DNA from 2 places in the Serratia sp. Sp408 genome. Region 1 is predicted to be linked to the other one. Evidence: predicted binding sites of a transcription regulator. Region 1 holds the regulator's gene; the other holds the start of a gene.
What was found. The regulator LexA, encoded in region 1, represses DNA repair genes until DNA is damaged. The targets are predictions, from matches to a motif close to TNCTGTATGTACATACAGNA.
Positions count from the first base shown of each region.

Region 1 (7,328 bases):
CGAACTTGTTCATGTTGAGCGCGTGATCCAGCAACGCCTCTGCCGACTGCTGCGGCACGGTGACATCACTGGCGTAAGGCACGTTGCGCATCAGCTGCAGGTAGCACTCCAGTTGCTCAATCAACTGCTCGCGTGTCAGCGAACGCTGGCGTGAAGCCAGCAGTGCAGTGGAGCACAGATTCATGGCGTTGGCGGCGGCGGCATTGTTGATACGTACCATGATCTTGCCAGCCAGATCGTTGACCGTTGGTGTCAGCCAGCTTGGACGCTGTGCTTCGATCGGGTCGATCGACTCCCGCCACTGCGGCACGTGCTGATTGAGGTACGAGGTCAACGGCAATGGATCGCCAAAGTTGACGTAACCCTGGCCGAGGTTGCGCAGTTTACGCAGACCGCGCAGCATCTGCAGCAGGCTTTCTTTTTCTTTGGTGGCACCACGTAGTTCTTTGGCGTAGGTACCGACTTCCATCACGTGTTCGTAACCGATGTAGATCGGCACCAGGGTAATCGGGCGGGTGCCGCCGCGCAGCATCGCCTGGATGGTCATCGACAGGGTGCCGGTTTTGGGTTCCAGCAGGCGTCCGGTACGCGAACGACCGCCTTCAACGAAGTATTCCACCGAGTAGCCGCGGGTGAACAGTTCGCCGAGGTACTCGCGAAACACCGTCGAGTAGAGCTTGTTGCCCTTGAAGGTGCGGCGAATAAAGAACGCGCCCAGACGGCGGAAGATCGGCCCGGCCGGCCAGAAGTTAAGATTGATACCGGCGGCAATGTGCGGCGGTACCAGCCCCTGGTGGTACAGCACGTAAGACAGCAGCAGGTAATCCATATGGCTGCGGTGGCATGGCACATAGACGATTTCATGCCCGTCCTGCGCCAGCTGGCGCACGCGTTCGGCGTTGGTGACGTTGAGGCCCTGATACAAGCGGTTCCAGGTCCAGCTCAGCACGCGATCCGACAGGCGCACCGTTTCGTAAGAGAAGTCTGCCGCGATCTCTTCCATCAGCGCAATGGCGTTCTGCTGGGCCTTCTCGTGCGAAATCTTTTTGTTGCGTGCTTCGTCTTCTACCGCTTTTTCAATCGCTTTGGACGCCAGCAGCTTGTTGAACAGATCCTGACGTGCAGGCAGGCTAGGCCCGACTGCCGCCAGACGCTGCCGTGAAAAGTGCATGCGCGCCACGCGCGCCAGCTTTTGCGCGATAATCTTGTCGGTACCGTGCTCGGTCGCCATGCGGCGCAGAGACACCGTATTGGAGAAACGCACAAAACTGTCACGTCCCAGCCACAGTACGGCAAAGAACTTCTGCACACCGTTCAGTAGACGCAGATGCGGCGTACCGTGGCTTTCGCGCCCCGGCGAACGGCCAAACATCACCGAAACCGGCAGCATCTGAATATCGAGATCCGGGTTATTGCGGTGCAGGTCGAGATAATCGTGGAACAGTTTTACCGACTCTTCTTTCGGCGTGTAGTAGCGGAATACGCGCGGGCCATCGTGGATAAACACGTAGCTCGGCAGTACGGCGCCGTCGATCTCCAACGGAGTGAGCGGATCGGGCAGATCCTGCGCCAGGCACTGGGTGCGCAGCGTCAGTAAATCCGCCTTGGAATTATAAGGTAAAACATACAAAATCGGCCGTGAGGGATCCAACCCTAACTCCGTGACCGGATCTGAAGGGATAACCTTACTTCTTACCAACAGTTTTAGTGGTAAATTCAATAATTTATAATAAATTTTACGCCAACCTGACATAACAACGTGAAGCCTCTTGTTAGCAATGCGCCGCAAGCATACCAGAAACCGGGTAGCAGATCTGTGGTGTTAAAAAAACCAGAGCCGTTAAGATTATGACTTATCACTTATAAAAGGCACACCGCAACATGGCAAATCAAGCAACCGGTTTGACTCGCGTCATCAAAGCTTTCGGATATTCCTATAAGGGATTGACCGCCGCCTGGCAGCATGAAGCCGCGTTTCGCCAGGAACTGGTGGCGACCGTGCTGGCCATCATACTGGCGATTTGGCTGGATGTGGGTGCGATAGCGCGCATTTTATTGATCGGTTCGGTGGTACTGGTGATGATTGTCGAAATGCTCAACAGTGCGATTGAGGCGATCGTCGATCGCATCGGCACTGAACACCACGAGCTTTCCGGCCGCGCCAAGGACATGGGCTCGGCGGCGGTGTCGCTGGCGATTGCACTGGCGCTGTTTGTCTGGGTCAGCGTACTGTGGCAATACCTGGTTTGAGCGGCAGGCAATCGATGTTGCGCAGCACCTCGCTAATCCCTGATTTTTATTCATTCTCCAGTTCCCAATCCACGTTCACCTGTATATACTCACAGCAAGACTGTATAAACAAACAGGGGGCGGAATGAAAGCATTAACTACCAGACAGCAAGAGGTCTACGACCTGATTCGCGATCATATTTCGCAGACGGGCATGCCGCCAACGCGTGCCGAGATCGCGCTGCGTCTGGGGTTCCGCTCGCCTAATGCCGCTGAAGAACACCTCAAGGCCCTGGCGCGCAAAGGCGTCATCGAAATCGTCTCCGGCGCCTCGCGCGGCATTCGTCTGCTGATGGAAGATGAAGACGGCCTGCCGCTGATTGGCCGGGTGGCCGCCGGTGAGCCACTGCTGGCGCAGCAGCATATCGAAGGGCACTACAAGGTCGATCCTTCGCTCTTCAAGCCAAACGCAGACTTCCTGCTGCGGGTCAACGGCATGTCGATGCGCGATATCGGCATTCTCGACGGCGACTTGCTGGCGGTGCATAAAACCCAGGACGTGCGTAACGGCCAGGTGGTGGTGGCGCGCATTGAAGACGAAGTCACCGTCAAACGCCTGAAAAAACACGGTAATGTGGTAGAGTTATTACCGGAAAACAGTGAGTTTCAACCGATTGTGGTCGATCTTCGTCAGCAGAACTTCACCATTGAAGGCCTGGCCGTCGGCGTCATTCGCAACGGTGATTGGATCTAACTCGCAGTCCCCCGAACCTAATCGCCTCAGCCCGTTCTGGGGCGATGCCATCGTCAAAACATCACCATACCCAAGAGCTTTCAAGGCGTAGCCGGTAAATCGCTCCCCTTGCCAGAGCGTGGGTACCTACGGGAACATGTTACTATGCGCCTGCTTGCCACTTTCACCAGCGATACCGACAAAGCCCTGTGGCGTCTGGCGCTGCCGATGATCTTTTCCAATATCACCGTACCGCTGCTGGGGTTGGTGGATACGGCGGTGATTGGTCATCTCGACAGCCCGAACTATCTGGGGGGCGTGGCGATCGGTTCGATGGCAACCAGCTTCCTGTTCATGCTGTTACTGTTCCTGCGCATGAGTACCACCGGGCTGGCCGCGCAGGCGCTGGGGGCGCAAAATCCCCTGGCACTGGCGCGCGCCTTCATGCAACCGCTGATGCTGGCGCTACTGGCTGGTTTGGCCATTGTGCTGCTGCGTCATCCGTTGATCGACCTGGCGTTGAGCATCGTCGGTGGCGACGCCGAGGTGTTGGCGCAGGCCCGGCTGTTCCTGGAAATCCGCTGGCTGAGCGCGCCGGCCGCCTTGGCAAACCTGGTATTACTGGGCTGGCTGCTGGGCGTGCAGTACGTGCGCGCGCCGGTGATCCTGCTGATCGTCGGCAACCTGCTGAATATCGTACTGGATATCTGGTTGGTGATGGGGCTGGGCTGGAACGTGCAGGGCGCAGCCACCGCCACCGCCATTGCCGAATATGCCACGCTGCTACTGGGGGTGTGGCTCAGTTGGCGGGTGATGCGCCTGCGTGGTATTACACCGGCAATGCTGCGCCACGCCTGGCGTGGCAATCTGCGTCGCCTGCTGGCGCTCAACCGCGACATCATGCTGCGATCGCTATTGCTGCAGCTGTGCTTTGCCTCGTTGACCATCTTTGGCGCACGTCTCGGCAGCGAGGTGGTGGCGGTAAACGCGGTACTGATGAACCTGCTGACCTTTACCGCCTATGCGCTGGACGGTTTTGCCTATGCCGTTGAGGCGCATTCCGGCCATGCTTATGGAGCAAGGGACGATCGACAGCTGCGACGCATCTGGCGTGCGGCATGTCGGCAGGCATGTATGGTGGCGCTGGGCTTCGCGCTGATTTATGCCGTCGCCGGCCAGCACATCGTTGCTGCGCTGACGTCGTTGCCGGAGCTGCGCGCCCTGGCCAACCTCTATCTGCCGTGGCAGGTGCTATTGCCGCTGGCGGGCGTGTGGTGTTATTTGCTGGATGGTATGTTTATCGGCGCCACGCGCGGCGCGGAGATGCGTAATAGTATGGCGGTCGCCGCCGCCGGGTATGGCCTGACGCTGTTCACCCTGCCATGGTTGGGTAACCACGGTTTGTGGCTGGCCTTGGCGGTGTTTCTCGGCCTGCGTGGCCTGGCATTAGGCTGGGTTTGGCACCGGCACAGCGTGAATGGCACCTGGTTTGCCCACGCCGGTAGCCACTGACTTTGGCTATTCATTAGTTTCTTTGCTGTATTTTTTGCTTTTTGTTTATATCTGGTTACATTCCACCTTGATGCTGGAGCGGCGTTTAGTTACTGTTTTGTCGATTTTTTATCTGTAATTTGGTTTGTTAATGGTTTTTTGAACTGGTATTTTCCGTCGTTTGGTTGTCGGTGACTATAATTAGTCACGTGGCTGGCGAGTTATACGGTGATTTTATATTGCTGAGATAGCGTTAAATGGCCATAAATTTTAATCAGTTGGCGCCAGCCCGATTTATCTAAAACTGACTAACCACAGGTAACGGAGAGATTATGAACACAGATCAAGCCGACGGTAACTGGAAGCAGTTTAAAGGTAAAGTGAAGGAACAGTGGGGCAAGCTGACCGATGACGATCTGACGGTCATTGAAGGGAAACGTGAACAGCTTGTCGGTAAAATACAGGAACGTTACGGCTATCAGAGGGCGGCGGCCGAAGAAGAGGTCAAAGCCTGGGAAGATCAGAACAAGTATCGCTGGTAATCCGATCCGCCCGCGGTTGAACGCGGCGCTTTGACACCCCTTGGGCCAGCGTTCCCCCCTAGACGTCTTGGCCCATAGGTACAGGGACGTACCTGCCTGACTATTTCTTTTTAATCACGATGCTGTGGTCATGATTGCAATCGTGCTTACTGTCGCAAGACTCTACTTCAACACAGCCTGAGCACAGTCCATGGGCTTCCACCACGCTGTGGCGCAGGGCAAAACCGGACTCTTTTGCCAATTTTTGCAATGTTTCCTCTACCCCAGCGGTGGTGCGCTCGGTTACCTGCCCGCAACGATCGCAGATGAAAAGCGCGGAGGTGTGCATTGGCTGCTCAAAATGATGGCACAGCACGTAGCTGTTAGCCGATTCAACGCGGTGAATAAAGCCTTGTTCCAGCAGAAAGTCCAGTGCGCGGTAGACCGTTGGCGGCTTGGCCTGCGGTTCGGCGACGCGCAATAAATCGAGCAGATCATAGGCGCTGATCGCACCGGGCTGTTGAGCCATCAGGCGTAACACTTCCAGCCGTTGCGGCGTCAGGCGCACATTGCGTTGCTGACAGAGTTGTTCTGCCTGCGCGAGCAGCTTTTCCTGGTTGGTTGGGTTCATGGCAAATATTCCCGGTACGTAAAAAAGGCGATTTTAACATGTATCGGCCAATTCGCCGAGAGTTGAGCCATTTTCTCCCGTTAATCACGCCGGCAGCGGCACATTCACGCCTGCGGATTGGCAAAACGTGAATCGACTCACAACTTCTGCGGCGTGCTGGCGCTGAGATCAACGCCGTGGCGTTTTCGTCTGGGCATTGCCCGCACGTGGCGTTATAACGCCTGACAACACCTTGGCTAAAGGAACACGCGATGACCGAAAGAGAAAAGTTGCTGCGCGGTGAGATCTATAACAGCCGCGATGCGGAACTGATAGGCCTGTATCACCGGGCACGGGCGCTTAGCAAGCAGTTGGGCGCGCTGGATTCTCAGCAGATGGACGAAAAAAATCGTCTGCTGAGCCAGCTGTTCGCGCATTGGGGGCAACAGAGCTGGATTGAAACGCCATTCTGGTGTGATTATGGCCAGCACATCAGTATCGGCAACAACTGTTTTATCAACGTCAATGCGGTATTCCTCGACTGTAATACCATTACCATTGGCGATAACACGCTGATCGGTCCCAACCTGCAGGTTTATACGCCGAGCCATCCGCTGAAAGCCAGCGAACGTCTGACCGGTGATGCCGACTTTCCCTTCCAGACCTCCGCCAGGCCGGTGACTATCGGCAGCAATGTGTGGATTGGCGGCAATGTGCTGATCTTGCCGGGCGTGACCATTGGTGATGGCAGCACCATCGGTGCCGGCAGCATCGTCACCGGCGATATTCCGACCAACGTTTTGGCGATGGGACAGCCATGTAAAGTGATTCGCGTATTGGAATAGCTTTACTTTCAACACGATAGTGTTGCAGGGTACGGTGGTTTCGCCCCGACGGCAGTTTACGTTATAATCAGCGATTACTTTTTTGACCGCCAGACCCTGAATAGAGCCGTAATGACTGATTCGCTGAAAACTGATATTCCACTGCTTGCCGGCCAAACCGGCGTTGAACGACCGTTCCCTGCGAGCCGTTTTTCCGTTGCGCCGATGCTTGACTGGACCGATCGTCATTGCCGCTATTTTCACCGCCTGCTGAGCAAGGAAACGCTGCTGTACACCGAAATGGTGACTACCGGCGCGATCGTGCATGGCAAAGGCGATTATCTGGCGTACAGCGAAGAAGAGCACCCGATCGCATTGCAACTGGGCGGCAGCGATCCGGCGGCGCTGGCGCACTGCGCCAAACTGGCGGAGCAGCGCGGCTATGACGAAATCAACCTTAACGTCGGTTGCCCGTCCGATCGGGTGCAGAATGGCATGTTCGGCGCCTGCCTGATGGGGCAGGCAACGTTAGTGGCGGATTGCATCAAGGCAATGCGCGACGTGGTGTCGATTCCGGTCACGGTGAAAACGCGGATTGGCATTGACGAGCAGGACAGCTACGCCTTTCTGTGCGATTTTATCGAAACCGTTGCTGGTCGCGGCGAATGCGAGATGTTCACCATCCATGCGCGCAAAGCCTGGCTTTCCGGTTTGAGTCCGAAGCAAAATCGCGAAGTGCCACCGCTGGATTACCCGCGGGTGTATCAGCTCAAGCGTGATTTTCCTGCGCTGACCATCGCCATTAACGGCGGCGTTAAAACGCTGGACGAAGCCAGGCAGCATTTGCAGCATCTGGATGGCGTAATGATGGGGCGCGAGGCCTACCAGAATCCGGGCATTTTGCTGCAGGTGGATCGCGA
Region 1 covers NZ_JBXUFT010000002.1:305,134-312,461, reverse strand. The annotation lists gene plsB (glycerol-3-phosphate 1-O-acyltransferase PlsB) at 1-1,753, opposite strand, end outside; gene AC2AXP_RS12255 (diacylglycerol kinase) at 1,882-2,250, shown strand; gene lexA (transcriptional repressor LexA) at 2,375-2,983, shown strand; gene dinF (MATE family efflux transporter DinF) at 3,128-4,474, shown strand; gene AC2AXP_RS12240 (CsbD family protein) at 4,786-4,995, shown strand; gene zur (zinc uptake transcriptional repressor Zur) at 5,096-5,605, opposite strand; gene AC2AXP_RS12230 (sugar O-acetyltransferase) at 5,857-6,429, shown strand; gene dusA (tRNA dihydrouridine(20/20a) synthase DusA) at 6,541-7,328, shown strand, end outside.

Region 2 (7,328 bases), on a different contig from region 1:
CCACAGATCCAGTTGCGGGTAGAGCTGCCGCCCCAGACCTTCAACATACAACAAGGTCTTCTGTAATAACACCAGTTGCGGCTGGACTTCCATATTGAAACGGCGCGCGGTATTAAACAAGTTCAGTAATACGTTGCCGAAAGATATTTCCGCCAGCGGCTTTTCGAAAATGGGCTCGCATACGGTGCGAATGGCAAACTCAAAGTCCTCGACGTTGGTATCACGCGGTACCCAGCCGGAATCAACGTGCAACTCCGCCACCTTGCGATAATCCCGGTTAAAGAAAGCAATAAAGTTTTCAGCGAGATAGCGCTTGTCGTCTTTGTTAAGGGAACCGACGATGCCGCAGTCGATGCCGATATAGCATGGATCTTCCGGATGTTCGTAGCTGACAAATATGTTGCCTGGGTGCATGTCGGCGTGGAAAAAGCTGTCACGGAACACCTGGGTAAAGAATACCTGGACACCACGTTCTGCCAGCAGCTTCATGTTGGTGCCCTGCTTTTCCAGCGTAGGGATATCGGAAACCGGTATGCCATAGATGCGTTCCATCACCAGCACACTTTCGCGACAGTAGTCCGAATAGACTTCCGGCACGTACAGCATCGGGCTGCCTTCAAAATTACGGCGCAGTTGGATGGCGTTCGCCGCTTCACGCAGCAGGTTCAACTCATCCAGCAGGGTCTTTTCATATTCGCGCACCACTTCACGCGGGCGCAGACGGCGGCCGTCCGGCAACAGCTTCGGCACCCAGCCGGCCAAACGGTACATCAAGCGTACATCGGCCTTGATAATCGGCCCAATATCGGGACGAATCACCTTCAGCACCACTTCCTGACCGTTGCTTTTCAAGCGCGCGGTATGCACCTGGGCAATGGAGGCGGAGGCCAGCGCCTGCTGGTCAAAATCGTCAAACCATTGTTCCAGTGGGCCCCCCATCGCCAGTTCAATATGCTGGCGCGCCAACGCGCCGTCAAACGGCGCTACCCGATCCTGCAACAGGGTCAGTTGATCGGCAATCTGCGGCGGGAACAAATCACGCCGCGTCGACATCATCTGGCCAAACTTGATCCATACCGGGCCCAGCTCTTGCAATGCCAGCCGTAAACGCTCGCCCAACGGTTTGTCCTTGTGACGATTTGGCATCCAGAACAGCAGACGGCGACCAATACGCAACGGCAGCGTCAGCCGTATCCTGGGAATCAGTTCATCCAGGCCATAACTGAGAAAAACACGCACGATCAAATACAGGCGGCGTAGTTCGCCAGGGGTCATCGCTTACCCTCCAACTTGTCCATGCGGACTAACAGGGATTCAACATCGCGGCTCACCGCATCCACTTCTTCATTGAACCACACGACTTCCAGGGGACCTGGCGCCACGCGCCATTCTTCGGTCAACGTTTCCGCCACGTAATGCAGTTGGCTTTGCACCCCCGCTCTAAGCAGGCCGGCGCCTTTGCCGAACACCTGGGTGATACCTTGCGCTGCGATATCGCCGACGTAAGGAGCCAGCCATTCCGCCGGATCCCATTCAGCCAGATCGAGTAATCCCACCAGTTGTTGGACAACCTGTATATCGCCTTCGACAATCAGCTCGCCGCTACGCATCAGCGGTGACAGCTGCTGACGATCGCGCAACTTCAGCAGCACCGGTATTCGGCTTTGCACCGTACAGTCGGCGCTGTCTTCCGATTGGCCGAGCACGTCTACCCGCTGCTCGCTGAAGATCAGTATCAGCGGCGAGGAAAACTCTTGCAGTTCGATACGCAGCACTTTGCCGGCCAAGCGCTGACGGGCCATCTTCATGCTACGATCGCGGAACAGCAGACTATTGAGCGTGGTTTCCAGCACGCCGGTCAGCAAGGGGGTTAACAGCATCGGCATGTCCATATCAGAACTTGAAGCCGCGATGTAAAGCGACAATGCCGCCGGTCAGGTTGAAATAGCTGACGTTTTCAAAACCGGCGGTCTGCATCATGCCTTTCAGCGTTTCCTGATCCGGATGCATGCGAATCGACTCGGCCAGGTAACGGTAACTGTCCGGATCTTTCACCACCAGTTCGCCAATCTTCGGCAATACGTGGAAGGAGTAAGCGTCGTAGGCTTTGCTCAACGGCTCCAGCAGCGGCTTGGAAAACTCCAGCACCAGCAGACGGCCGCCCGGCTTTAGGACGCGGAACATGGAACGCAGTGCCTTGTCTTTGTCGGTGACGTTGCGCAACCCGAAGGAAATGGTAATGCAATCGAAATAGTTGTCCGGGAACGGCAGCGCTTCGGCGTTGGCCTGCACATAGCTGATGTTGCCGACAATGCCACGGTCGCGCAGTTTTTCGCGGCCCATCTTCAGCATCGATTCGTTGATATCCGCCAGCACCACCTGCCCTTGTTCACCCACCATGCGGGAGAACTTGGCGGCCAGGTCGCCAGTACCGCCGGCCAGATCCAGCACGCGCTGGCCCCGGCGCACGCCGCTGCAATCGATGGTAAAACGCTTCCAGACACGATGGATGCCAAACGACATCAGATCGTTCATCACGTCATATTTTGCGGCTACCGAGTGAAAAACGTCAGCAACCATGGCCTGTTTTTCTTCACGGGCTACGGTGCGAAAACCGAAATCGGTGGTTTCCTGCGATTGATCTGCCATTGTCCTGCCTGCTATTCAGTCAATTTTGTGTTGTGGAGTGTACCAGAACCCGGCGAAATACCCCACCTTGCAGCGGCGTTCAGCCTTGCGATGCGTGGCGTGATTCCCGGCCGTCCTGGTCGTCATGGGCTTCTGACAGCGCGCTGATGTGTTCCTCGTCCGCCGCCGGCGAATCCCCCCGATCCTGAGCGCTGGCCTGCTGCGCCAACAGCGGGTTGATCGGGCGTTTTACTTCGACCCCCAGCGCGCGGAAACCTTCAGTCTGGCCGATAAGATTACCACGGCCTTCACTCAGTTTGTTCATCGCCTGGCGATAGCTCCCCTGCGCTTTGTCGAGGCTTTGCCCCAACGCCGACATATCATCGACAAACAGTCGCATTTTGTCATACAACCGCGCAGCACGATCGGCGATACGCTGGGCGTTCTGGCTCTGATGCTCATAGCGCCACAGGTTGGTGATGGTACGTAACGCCACCAGCAGCGTGGTCGGACTAACCAGCATGATATTGTGCTTCAGCGCTTCGCTGATCAATTCGGGCTCCCGATCTATCGCCAACAGGAAGGCCGGTTCGACCGGGATAAACATCAGCACGTAATCGAGCGAGCGCAAGCCCGGTAATTGCTGATAATCCTTGCGGCCCAGCAAACGAATATGCCCGCGCAGCGATGCGATATGTTCGCTCAACGCCGCTTCTCGCTCCGCGTCGTCTTCGCTGTTGAAATAGCGCTCGTAGGCCACCAGCGACATTTTGGCGTCGATCACCACGTCTTTCCCCTGCGGCAACCGCACTATTACGTCCGGCTGCATACGACTCTGGTGATCCAGCCGCACGTTGACCTGGGTTTCGTATTCATGACCTTCGCGCAGGCCGGACGCTTCGAGTACCCGGCTCAGCACCACCTCGCCCCAATTGCCCTGGGTTTTGTTATCCCCTTTCAACGCCTTGGTGAGGTTGATCGCCTCCCGAGCCATCTGGGCATTCAACTGTTGCAGATTACGGATTTCATGCGTCAGGGTATGGCGCTCCCGTGCCTCCTGACCAAAGCTGTCCTGCACCTGGCGGCGGAAACCGTCGAGCTGTTCACGCAGCGGCAGCAGCAGGCGATCCAGACTCTGCCTGTTCTGTTCATCCACTTTACGACCGCTGTGCTCAAATATTCGGTTGGCCAGGTTTTCGAACTGGGTAGTCAGACGCTGCTCGCTATTGATCAGCAGGCGCTGTTTTTCCTCTGCGGCCATGCGCGTTTCTTCCAGACGGATAGTGACTTCGCGCAGCTCGGCTTCCTGCACGCTGTTCACCTCACGCTGGGCGCGCAGTTCCTGATTCAGCAGTTCGCATTCGTTGCGCCAGTGCTCGAGCTGGCTCAGCTTTTCCTGCGTCGCCGCCAGTTGCCCGTGCACGTTGCGCAGCTCGAGATCGTTTTGCCGCAACTGCTGTTCCTGGCGCTGTAGCGTTTCCTGGCGCAGCGTGATGTCCTGCTGCGCCTGATGCAGCGACTGCTCCAGCAGGCGCAGTTCGGTTTCGTGCTGCGCCTGATTTTGCTGAACCCGCAAATTGGCGATCAACCACCCGAGCAATAAGCCGACCACGCTCCCGCCAATACCGTAAATCAGACTGGTATCCACCCTGCCTCCCGTTACCCTGTTCTATTCCAGCGCGTAACACGCCCGCTGCGGTCACGTTAAGGGGAGACTGTATGGATGTCCAGCCTGATTTGCATGTTGCAGGTAATAATGCGAAACGCTGAGCAAACAGCAAAAGCGCTAGCCAAACCACTGGCTTAGCCACTTGATACCAAATGCGCCCGGCGCAAGAATGCCGAACGCCCAAATCATCGCCGAGGTAATATTGGCCAATTGAAAATAGCGCTGCGGCATGGCACAGATGCCGCCGACCAGCGGCACTACGGCGCGCAGGGGGCCAAAGAAGCGCCCGAAGAAGATGCCGAGCACGCCCCAGCGTTCAAAAAACGCGTGGCCACGCACCAGCAGTTGCGGATTGCGTGACAGCGGCCACATATGCGCCACCCGCTGCTGATAATGGTAGCCGACCCAATAGGAAAGCCAATCGCCAAAAAAGGCGCCCGCCGCCGCGGCAGCCCAAATCGGCCAGAACGCAATGCCGCTTTCGCCAATCAGCGCCCCCAACGCCAGCAGGATCACCGTGGCTGGCAGCAACAGCGACAGAAACGCCAGCGATTCGCCAAAAGCCAGGAAGAAAATGATGGGAATGGCCCAGCCCTCGTGCTGCCGCACGACTTCGCTGACCCAGTGGATAATGTCGTTCAGATTCAAACCCGTCTCCTTGATACCGGATATCCTTTGCCCAAGGATACGCAATGCCCGCCGACGTTGGTTAAACCCCGGCTAAACATTGCGCTTGCTGTACGACTATTCCAGATAGTGCGCCCGCAGGGTTTCGCGCTGGCTGTCCCCCAGCCCGTACTCCGCTTCCAGCCAGCGATCGGTGCTGCCGTACTGTGTATCGATGCAGCCAAGCGCAGTCATCAGGAACTCTTCGCGAGCGCTCAATACGAAGGCAAACTGCGCCAGCGCCGCGTCGTTCAGGCGAATGGACAGCTGATCCAGCATATGTTCGCGGAAGCTGGCCAGCGTGGTTTCCGTCAGCAGATAGTCTTCCACAACCGTGGCCCGGTCTGCCCCCAGCGCGAACAACACCAGTGCCGAACCGATGCCGGTACGGTCCTTGCCCACCGCACAGTGCTGAACAATAGCGCCGGCGTCCGGCTGCGCCAGCAGGTTGGCCAACTGCCGATATGCCGCATTGCCAAACGGTAATCGACGATACAGTTCCAGCATGAAGGCCCGCGCGTCAAAGTTTGCCAGGGTTTCGCTGGTCAGGCTTTCCAGGTTGGCGTTAACCTCGTTGCTCAACGGGTTGGCCGGGAAATGGTGGTAATCGGCACCGCTCCACAGCACATCCGGTTTGGCTTGTACTTCGTCGGCATCGCGATAGTCGAGCACTGACCGTACCGGCACGCCGGCCAGAAAGGTACAGTCATTTTCGGTCAACCGTTCGAGCAAACCGGAACGAAACAGTAAACCGCGTTTGATACGGCGGCCATCGGCCACGCTGTTGCCGCCCAAGTCACGGAAGTTGATACCACCGTCAAGCGGCGCAAGTGAAGGATGAAGCAGAATCTGGGCAGTCATAGACATCCTCTTGATTATTGTCGAAGAAAGCACCAGCGGTGCCAAGACAACGCGGCAATCATGACGATCTGCCGACGCCGGAGAAGACCACCGTAACAGATTACGCCTGAATGGAGAAACGGGCCGCGTGAGGGCCCGTTGCATTGGAGGATTACAGCAGGCGGCGCGCCGCGTCCACCACGATTTGCACCGCATGGCTTTCGGTTTGCTTCATGGTTTCCGCATTCGGAATTTCCTGCTGGGTACGGTTAACGATCACGCCGGCCACCATACCGGCACGCAGGCCCTGACTGGCGCACATGGTCAACAGCGTCGCGGATTCCATTTCATAGTTCATTACGCCCATGGATTGCCACTCTTCCATCGAGCCTTTGAACCGGCTGACCACGCGACCGGAATAGGTATCATAACGTTCCTGGCCCGGGTAGAAAGTATCGGAGGACGCGGTCACGCCAATATGCGTGTTGGCACCGCTGGCTTTGGCTGCTTCAACCAACGCGGTGGTGCAGGCGAAGTCCGCTACCGCCGGGAATTCCATTGGCGCAAAATGCAGGCTGGCACCGTCAAGGCGTACCGCCGCCGTGGTCACCAGCACATCACCGACGTTGATATGCGGCTGAATCGCGCCAGTAGTACCAATGCGCAGGAAAGTGCGAATGCCCAGTTGCGCCAATTCCTCTACTGCGATAGAAGTGGAAGGGCCGCCGATGCCAGTCGAGCAAACGATAACCGCTTTGCCGTCCAATTCTGCACGCCATGAGGTGAATTCACGATGGGACGCCAGATGCACTGGGTTTTCCATCAATTTGGCGATTTTCTCTACACGCTGCGGATCGCCAGGAACAATCGCAAGCTGAGCCCCTTGTAAATCATTTTTGGTGAGGCCGAGATGGAAAACGTCAGACTGAGACATAAGAGACTCCTCATAGATCAGATTATTGGGAGGAACAAAAAAGTACTCTACTGAAAATCAACGCCCTTTTTCGTGACCAACATCACCACCAATAAAGAAACGAATTACGATCTACATAATTTTTGTGATTTATATCACAGAAATGGCCGTTCTCACCGCTGCGTTTTGTCCAAGTCTAGCCACTACAGGCACACGCACCACGATGACAACCGGGCGCAATCTTACCTATAGTTACTTGCAGAACTGCTTTTCTCTTGCATGGAGACCGCAATGAAAACCGAATACGTGATGACATTAAAACAGGCCAAAGAGGGTTTTAATCCGGCCACCACGCCGTTGGCTGCAACCACTGTTTATACCGACGACGCAGGCATTCATGCGGGTGAAACCACCATTCCGTCACAGGGTGACGACCTGCCGGCCTTTATCGCCAAACCGGCCGCTCATAACGGCCCCTTCCCGGTGGTACTGGTGGTACAGGAAATCTTCGGCGTTCATCAGCATATTCAGGATCTGTGCCGCCGGCTGGCTAAAGAGGGCTATCTGGCGATCGCGCCTGAGCTGTATTTCCGCCAGGGTGAAGCACGAGAT
Region 2 covers NZ_JBXUFT010000003.1:14,957-22,284, forward strand. The annotation lists gene ubiB (ubiquinone biosynthesis regulatory protein kinase UbiB) at 1-1,275, opposite strand, end outside; gene ubiJ (ubiquinone biosynthesis protein UbiJ) at 1,272-1,880, opposite strand; gene ubiE (bifunctional demethylmenaquinone methyltransferase/2-methoxy-6-polyprenyl-1,4-benzoquinol methylase UbiE) at 1,894-2,649, opposite strand; gene rmuC (DNA recombination protein RmuC) at 2,729-4,276, opposite strand; gene AC2AXP_RS12505 (DedA family protein) at 4,415-4,945, opposite strand; gene AC2AXP_RS12510 (tyrosine-protein phosphatase) at 5,042-5,824, opposite strand; gene udp (uridine phosphorylase) at 5,976-6,737, opposite strand; gene AC2AXP_RS12520 (dienelactone hydrolase family protein) at 7,008-7,328, shown strand, end outside.
Region 2: rmuC (DNA recombination protein RmuC) is a predicted target of LexA. The motif match lies at 4,342-4,361, and genes of this name have one in related genera.